Regions from separate parts of the Luteimonas sp. 3794 genome, predicted to be linked through region 1. Evidence: riboswitches for the same ligand, from Rfam matches in the RefSeq annotation. Region 1 holds a riboswitch; the other holds the start of a gene.
The links. A riboswitch is a leader RNA that binds a small molecule or an ion and turns the genes downstream of it on or off. The one in region 1 is predicted to bind cobalamin.
Positions count from the first base shown of each region.

Region 2: another riboswitch for cobalamin. It lies ahead of btuB (TonB-dependent vitamin B12 receptor); the one in region 1 lies ahead of J2X52_RS02295 (ribonucleoside-diphosphate reductase subunit alpha).

Region 1 is NZ_JAVDVJ010000001.1:508,547-512,740, reverse strand. It holds gene J2X52_RS02300 (hypothetical protein) at 1-756, opposite strand, end outside; cobalamin riboswitch at 1,363-1,578, shown strand; gene J2X52_RS02295 (ribonucleoside-diphosphate reductase subunit alpha) at 1,766-4,194, shown strand, end outside.
Region 2 is NZ_JAVDVJ010000002.1:467,381-471,574, reverse strand. It holds gene J2X52_RS05760 (S-methyl-5'-thioinosine phosphorylase) at 1-213, shown strand, start outside; gene btuB (TonB-dependent vitamin B12 receptor) at 386-2,275, opposite strand; cobalamin riboswitch at 2,399-2,618, opposite strand; gene J2X52_RS05750 (TfoX/Sxy family protein) at 2,669-3,043, opposite strand; gene J2X52_RS05745 (GAF domain-containing protein) at 3,040-3,522, opposite strand; gene J2X52_RS05740 (TMEM175 family protein) at 3,521-4,194, shown strand, end outside.

The sequences.
Region 1 (4,194 bases):
TTCGATGCGGCCGTTGCCGGTCGCCACGTGCACGCACTCGCGTGAGCGCGCGTTCCACCAGGTCACGACCGAGCGACCATCGCGCTGCTGCGCATCGCGATCGACAAAGCCGCGGGCCTGCAGTTCGGTCTCCGCGCCGGCCGCACGCGCACCGACCAGATCGTCCAGCCGACCCGTGCCCGAGCCGCCAGTGCTGCCTGACTGCCACGGCACCTGCGCGGAGCGTTCGCGCATGCCCGCGCCGTAGCCGTCGCTGTAGGCGCCACTGTCGGCGTCGGCGCGGTAGCCGTGCAGCGCGTCGCGATAGCCACGTTCGTAATCGGCCTCGTGACGCGGATCGTCGGCGTGGTCGCCGTCGTCGTGGTGGTGCGAGCGGTGGGCGAGCGCGGCGATGCCCAGGATCGCCGCGGCCGCGACGGCCGCCTTGGCGCCGTCGCTCATGCCGTCCCGGCCACCGCCGTCCTGTTGCCCGCAGTCGGGTGCCGGCGCGGTCACCGTTGACGCCACGCGCCCGCGATCGCTGCGCACCATCACGCAGCGCCGGTCGCGCGCGTTCCACCAGCTGCCGTAATCGCCCGAGCCCGATTGCCGCACATATCCGCGCGCACCCAGCGTGCGCGACGCGGCGCGGTCGTCGAGGCCCTGCAGATCGCCGAGCCCCGGCGCGGGATCCTGGGCGGACACCAGCGGCGTCGCGAACAGGGCGGACAGCGAAAGCGTGGCAGCGGCCAACGCGCTGCGGCGGATGACGCACATGAGGCACCTCCGGTTGTGCCGGCCGGACCGGCCGCGCTCGGCGCAGATTGCGCCGGAAATTGTGCAGGGCATGTGGCGGCGTTCGGGGTTTTGACGGCGGCCTCCTGTTCGGCCCCACGCGCGGCTTGAAGCCCTCCCCCGTGTACGGGGGAGGGTTGGGTGGGGGCAATCCGTCAGACCGTACGGAAATCGATCTCCAAGAACCAAGCCCCCTGGATCGCCAGCCGGACCACGACCGGACGCTTCGCCCCCTCCCCACCCTCCCCCGCGTGCGGGGGAGGGCTTGAAGCGCGCTCCGGCCAGAGGTTTGCGGGCAGAGCCCTCCGCATGGACGGGTGGGGGCCGGGCTCCACAGTGACGTCCAGGAGCACCCCCATCCGCCCCGCCAGACCAGCCGTCCGGCTGTTGAAAGCCGCGGAGCAGGCGCTCCGCGCACCTTCCTCACGAGGAGGGAGAATCAAGAAAAATCATCCCGAAGGCCTTGCCCTTCGCACCCCGATCTGCATCCACCGGCCCGCACGAAGGGCTTGACGAACGGCGATTCCCGTCATGAAGCCGCCTGCCGCGCGTTCACTACATTTAGCGTTGACGCTGCCGAGGTACCCCACTATCTTGGGCCCGGTCGGTTCCGCGTCCCCCCAAGGGCTGTGGATTAAAACGGGAAGCCGGTGACGCCTCGCGCCACTCCGGCACTGCCCCGCAGCGGTAATTGGGAACAAACCCGCCACCAGCACTGGAGCAATCCGGGAAGCGGCGGGGGAGGAGAAGGCGCTGCCTTCGTGCCCATGAGTCCGAAGACCTGCCGACAGCCGCGTGGAGCACAACGCGCGGTGCCGGCTGCGGACGTCCCGTGGGGGGCGGGTTGCGTAAGTGGGGGGCGATGGCGCTGTGCGCCCGATCGCGATTCCTGCGACGCCGCCCATCCACCCTTGGATCGCCCAGCAGCCGCCGGACCCGACGCGGGGTGGGCCGGTCGTGTGCGCGAATGCACTGGATACAGAGAGGACGCATGACCAGCCACGAGACCCTCGCGACCGACACCCCGGCCGCCGCCGCAAACGCCACGCCAGACACCGTCACCGCGCCTGCCACACCCACCATTTCCGTTGCGCCGCCCGCCGTCGAACCCGACGACGTGGTGCCGCCACCCCCGAGTGCCGCCATGAACACCGCAATTGCAGAAGTCTTCGACGCCGACGCCGGCGTTTCCAACTGGATCACCAAGGAAGCCGGCAACCGCCGCATTCCGTACGACCGTGCGCGCCTGGAGCGCAGCATCGATCGCACCCATGCCGAGTTCCCTCAGCTCGACATCGCCGACTACAAGCGCAGCGTGTTCGGCTTCGTCGAGCGCAAGGAGGCCGTCAACGCCGACGATCTGGTCGACCATCTGATCCGCGAGGCCGAGGCCCGCGTCGATGTCACCGCGCCGGAGTGGGAATTCTTCGCCGCCCGCCTGTACCTGCACCGCCTGTACAAGCGCGCCAGCCGCAACCGCTTCTACGACGCCGAGCAGAAGTACGGCTCCTACGTCGGCCTGCAGGAGTCGCTGGCCGACCGCAACATCTATTCCAACGACATCCTGCGCGCCTATTCCAAGGAAGAGCTGCAGGAAGCCGGCCGCATGATCGAGCCCGAGCGCGACAGGCTGTTCGCCTACAACGGCCTGTACCTGCTGGCCACGCGCTACCTCGCCACCGACACCTCGCGCGCCGTGTTCGAGCTGCCGCAGGAACGCTGGCTGACCATCGCCCTGTACCTGATGCAGAACGAGACCAAGGGTGGCCGCGAGCGCCGCATGCAGCTCGTCGGCGAGGCCTACTGGGCGCTGTCGAACCTGTACATGACCGTGGCCACGCCGACGCTGCAGAACGCCGGCAAGGTCGGCGGCCAGCTGTCGTCGTGCTTCATCGACACTGTCGACGACAGCCTGCAGGGCATCTACGACTCCAACACCGACATCGCCCGCGTCTCCAAGGGCGGCGGCGGCGTGGGCGCGTACATGGGTTACGTGCGCTCCAGCGGCTCGGCCATCCGCGGCGTGCCCAACTCCTCCGGCGGCGTGGTGCCGTGGATCAAGCAGCTCAACAACACCGCCGTGTCGGTGGACCAGCTGGGCCAGCGCAAGGGCGCGGTCGCGGTCTACCTCGACATCTGGCACCGCGACATCGAGAACTTCCTCGACCTGCGGCTCAACAACGGCGACCAGCGCCTGCGCGCGCACGACGTGTTCACCTCGATCTGCATCCCCGACATCTTCATGGAAGCGGTCGACCGTCGCGGCGACTGGTACCTGTTCGACCCGCACGAGGTCCACAAGATCAAGGGCTTCTACCTGCAGGATTTCTTCGACGAGAAGAAGGGCGACCCGAACGGCAGCTTCCGCCGCAAGTACGAGGAAGTCGTGGCCGACGAGCGCATCAGCCGCAAGACCGTCAAGGCGATCGACATCTTCAAGCGCGTGATGGTGAGCCAGCTCGAAACCGGCAACCCCTTCATGTTCTACCGCGACGAAGTGAACCGGAAGAACCCGAACAAGCACGTCGGCCGCGTGTACTCGTCGAATCTCTGCACCGAGATCCTGCAGAACATGAGCCCGACGAAAATGATGCAGGAGATCATCTCCGGCAACCAGATCGTCACCACCAAGCAGGCCGGCGACTTCGTCGTCTGCAACCTGTCGTCGGTGAACCTGGGCCGCGCGATCGTGCCGCAGGCCGGCCAGAGCGATCTGATCACCGACGTGCTCGAGCGGCTGATCCCGATCCAGGTGCGCATGCTCGACAACGTGATCGATCTCAACATGCTGCCCGTGCCGCAGGCCACGATCACCAACCAGAAGTACCGCGCCATCGGCCTCGGCACCTTCGGCTGGCACCACCTGCTGGCGCAGAAGGGCATCCAGTGGAACGACGCGCAGGCCGAGGATTTCAGTGATTCGCTGTACGAGCGCATCAACTTCCTCACCGTGCAGGCCAGCATGGAACTCGCGAAGGAAAAGGGCGCCTACCCGGTGTTCGCCGGCAGCGACTGGCACACCGGCGCCTACTTCAGCGACCGCAGCTACAACTCGCCCGAGTGGCTGGATCTGGCCGCGCAGGTCGGCGTCAACGGCATGCGCAACGGCTGGCTGATGGCGGTCGCCCCGAACATGTCCACCGCACAGATCGCCGGCTCCACCGCGTCGATCGATCCGATCTACTCCGCGTTCTATTACGAAGAGAAGAAGGACTACCGTCGCCCGGTCGCCGCCCCCGGCCTGTCGCTCGAGACCTGGCCCTACTACGAGAAGGGCGCCTACAAGGTCGACCAGTTCGCGTCCGTGCGCCAGAACGCGCGTCGCCAGCGCCACGTCGACCAGGCGATCAGCTTCAACTTCTACGTGCCCAGCACCATCCCCGCCCGCACCCTGCTCGACCTGCACATGACCGCGTGGAA
Region 2 (4,194 bases), on a different contig from region 1:
GGCTGCGATCTGGTCGGTATGACCGGCATGCCGGAAGCAGGCCTCGCGCGCGAACTCGGGCTCGACTACGCGTGTCTGGCGATCGTCGCCAACTGGGCGGCGGGCGCCGGTCCGCAGGTGGACGAGGTGATCACCTTCGAGGACGTGCTCGACAATGTCGCCGCCGCATCGTCGGGCATTCCTCCGCTGTTGCGGGCGTTGCTTGCGGGCTGATCTCCTAGCGGCGCGCTGACCGAGCGCCCAGCCGGCGCCGCGTGCCGGTGCTGCACTTTTCGATTTGCTTTGACGGCCTGCCGCTGCCATCCGCGCAGCATAGAGACGAGACCGCTTTTTTCATGGCTGCCGCAAAAGAAGAAACCCCGCATTTGCGGGGTTTCTTTCTTGATTAGCGCGCGGTCGGCGACCAGCGCAGCGCGAGGCCGTATTCGCGGCCGGGCTGGTAGTACCACGCGATGGTCTCGTAATCCTTGTCGAGCACGTTGGTCGCGCGGGCTTCCAGCGTCCAGTCGGGGTTGAATGCCCACGCGGCGCGCAGGTCCAGCGTGCCGTGGCCGGCGACGCGCACCGTATTGGTGGCGTTGTCGAAACGGCTGCTGCTGGCGCGCAGCGTGGTGCCGATGCGGAAGTCGCCCAGGCTTCGGTCGATGTCGAGACGGCCGCTGTTGCGCGCACGACGGGCAAGCAAGTTGCCGTTGTTGGCGCTGTCGCTGCGGTCGCGTGGATAGACGTGGCTCAGTTCGGTCGACAGATCGAAGCCGGCGAGGGTGGTTGCGAACGTCAGTTCGGCGCCGCGGATACGGGCTTCTTCGATGTTCATGCCGGTGCCGATGAAATCCGGCGGCGGGTAGACGAACACGATCAGGTCGTCGATCCGGCTTTCGAACACGTTGAACGACCAGTTCCAGCTATCCGAATACTGCGCGACGCCAATGTTGGCGCTCTTCGAACGCTCCGGCTTGAGGTCCGGGCTTTCCGAGCCCGGGTAGTAAAGGTCATTGAATGTTGGTGCCTTGAACCCCGTGCCGACATTCGCGTTGAGGCGAAGACCGCGCTCGAGATCCATGCCCCAGCCGATGCTGCCGGTACCGTGACCGCCGAACTGTTCGTTGTCGTCATAGCGCGCGCTCGCCTGCAGGCGGTGTGCACCGAATCGTCCCTGGTACTCCGCGAACGTCGCGAAATTGTCGCGCTGGGTCACCGCGTAGACGGTCTGACTTTCCACGTTGTCCGATAGCCAGTCGAACCCGAGGCTCAAGGCCTGTGTCGGGGCGAGGGTGAAGTCCGCCTGTAACGACCCGGTGTCGCGGCGGGTATCCAGATGACCGAAATCAGTCCGCGTTCCTGCGTCCGCATTTCGCTGGTAGGTCATCGACTTGTCGTAAGAACGGCCGGCCTGCGCAGTCAGGCGCACCACGTCGGAAGGCGCGTACGTGAGTTTGCCGCCGGCGGCCTGCTGCACGTTTTCTGCCTCGTTGCCGTAGCTGCCGTCGTATTCGTTGAAGGCGTCGGCACGCAGCGCATTGCCCTCGAGCGTCAGGCCGTCCGCGAGTTCGACACCGCCACGCAGATTGAACGACCGGTTGCGGTAGCCGTCACGGTCGGGTTCGTCGACGAAGCAGCCGGCCCCGAAGTCGTCGTTCAATGGACCACGGCCTCGGCAGGCATTGATGCCATCGGTGCGCTGGAACGCCGCGTCGACGCCGAACCAGCCGCGGCCGGCACGGCCACCGAGGCCGGCGCTGGCTTCGCGCAGGTTGTGACTGCCCACGCCGACACGCGCGTGCGGGCGGACCGCACCGGTGTTGCGACGGGTGAAGATCTGGATGACACCGCCGATGGCTTCCGAGCCGTAGAGGCTGGAGCGCGGGCCGCGGACGATTTCGATGCGCTCGATCTGGTCGACCGGGATGTCTTGGAACGACGCCAGTCCGGCGGTCGCCGAGCCGATGCGCACGCCATCGACGAGCACCAGCACGTGGTCGGACTCGCTGCCGCGCATGAACACCGAGCTGAGCTTGCCCGGGCCGCCCTGGTTCGCGATCTGGATGCCGGCGCGGCCGCGCAGCAGTTCGGGCAGGTCACGCGCCTGGGTGCGTTCGATCTCGGCACGGTCGATGACCTGGGCCGGCACGATGGTGTCGCCGAGCGTGCTTTCGGCGCGGTTGGCGGTCACGAGCACGGTGTCGAGATCGCGCGCGTCGGCGGCGGTCGCCGCTGCGGCGATCGGTGAAGCGAGTGCGGCGACGATCGCCACGGTCAGAGTACGGAACGGCATTGCAGTCTCCTGGTCGCGTGCACCCACGCACGCGAGATGTCGGGAGATCGCGAGGACGGACACGGCTGCCGGCCGGACGCGCAAAAGCCGTCCGGAACGCCGCCGCAATGCCCGCCGCATCGCAATCGAGGAAGACTTCGTGGCCGGTCTCCGGACTCGCGCGTGGGAGAGTTCTCCCGGGCGTCGCGCCTTCCCGGGCCGGAGCACAGTGGCGGATGCGATGCCTTGAACACGCTTACCGTTGCGGGGGCAGTGCCGGGCTGGCGCATACGCGCGTCACCGGCTTCCCGTTTCAACCCGGACGGCAGAACACCGGCGGGTCACCATGAAGCTGGCGCGGATTGTACGTGAGCGCAGGACTGCGGGCGCGGGCAGGGCGCGCCGGTGTGGCGGTCAGTCGTCGCGGCGGTCGAATAGGCTGTCCAGCGGCGATTCGGGCTCGAACGTTTCGCTGATGGTCGTCGTCACCGGTCCGGCGGCCTGGCGCGCGCGCGGATCAGGGAGCAGGGCGGTCGCGGCCTCCGCAGCTTCGACCAGTTGCACGCGACGCGTTTCGGGCACGTCCTGCCAATGGCAGTCGAGCAACGCGCCTTCCAGCGAATACAGCAGATTGAGGCTGGGCTTGAAGCCCGCGCGCCGCACTTTGACGAACGCATCCACCGCGCCGGCCGCTTCCAGATCCTCGCGCGTGCGCAGGCCGACCTGACGCAGCCAGGCCGCGGACTTGGGGCCGATGTTGCGCAGCTTCAGCGGCGTCGGTGCGGTCATTGCATCGATTCGAGATAGGCGGCAGCGAGGGACTCGATACCGGTCTGGTCTTCAACGTCGAAACGCGCCGGCACAGGACTGTCGATGTCGAACACGCCGATCAGGCGCTCGCCGATATACAGAGGAACGACCAGTTCCGAACGCGAGGCGCTGTCGCAGGCGATGTGGCCGGGAAACGCATGCACGTCGTCGATGCGCTGTGTTTCGCGCGTACGCGCCGCGGCGCCGCAGACGCCCTTGTCGAGTGGAATGCGCACGCAGGCCGGCAGACCCTGGAACGGCCCGACCACGAGTTCGGTGCCGTCGAACAGATAGAAGCCCACCCAGTTGAGGTCGGGCAGGGCGTGATAGACGAGCGCCGAGAGGTTCGCTGCATTGGCGATCGCATCGCGTTCGCCGTGCAGCAGCGCCCGTGCCTGGGCCGCCAGCGCGGCATACTGTTCGGCCTTGGAGCCGGTCAGGGGAGATGACGTGAACATGTCGCGAAGTGTAGCAGCGGCCCCGGCGGGGCCGCTGCAGCTGGATGCGCTGCCGCGGGATGCGGACGGGTTCCGGCTGCGAGGCAGACAGGCCTCGCGCCTCGAGACGTTCGTCGACGCCGCATTCGCCTTCGCGGTGACGCTGCTAGTCGTGTCGTTCGATGCAATGCCAGCAAATGTGCCCGAGCTGCATGAAGCGCTCCGCCGCGCGCCGGCGTTTCTGGCGGGCTTTGCGATTCTCGCCATGTTCTGGGCGACCCACCATCGTTTCAGTCGCCGCACCGGGCTGGCCGATGCGCGAGTGACCACGCTCGGCCTGATGCTGATCGCGGTAGCGCTGCTGTACGTCTACCCGTTGCGCCTGATCATGGGCATCGCCCTGCATTTTCTGACCGGTGGCTGGGCGCCGTCGCCGATGCCGATCGGCTTCAGCGAAGGCGAATTCCGCAGTCTTTACGTCATCTACGGCATCGGCTTCGCCGCGATGTGCAGCATCATGCTCTTGCTCAACCGGCACGGACTTGCGCGCGCCGACGTGCTGGCGCTCGATCCGGTCGAGCGCTGCGTATTGAGACAGGAAGCCGGCGCGATGGCGTGGCTGTTGATTCCGACTGCGGCTTCGATCGTGCTGTCGCTGTTGCCGATGCCGCCCGGGACGTGGTGGCAGGGCCT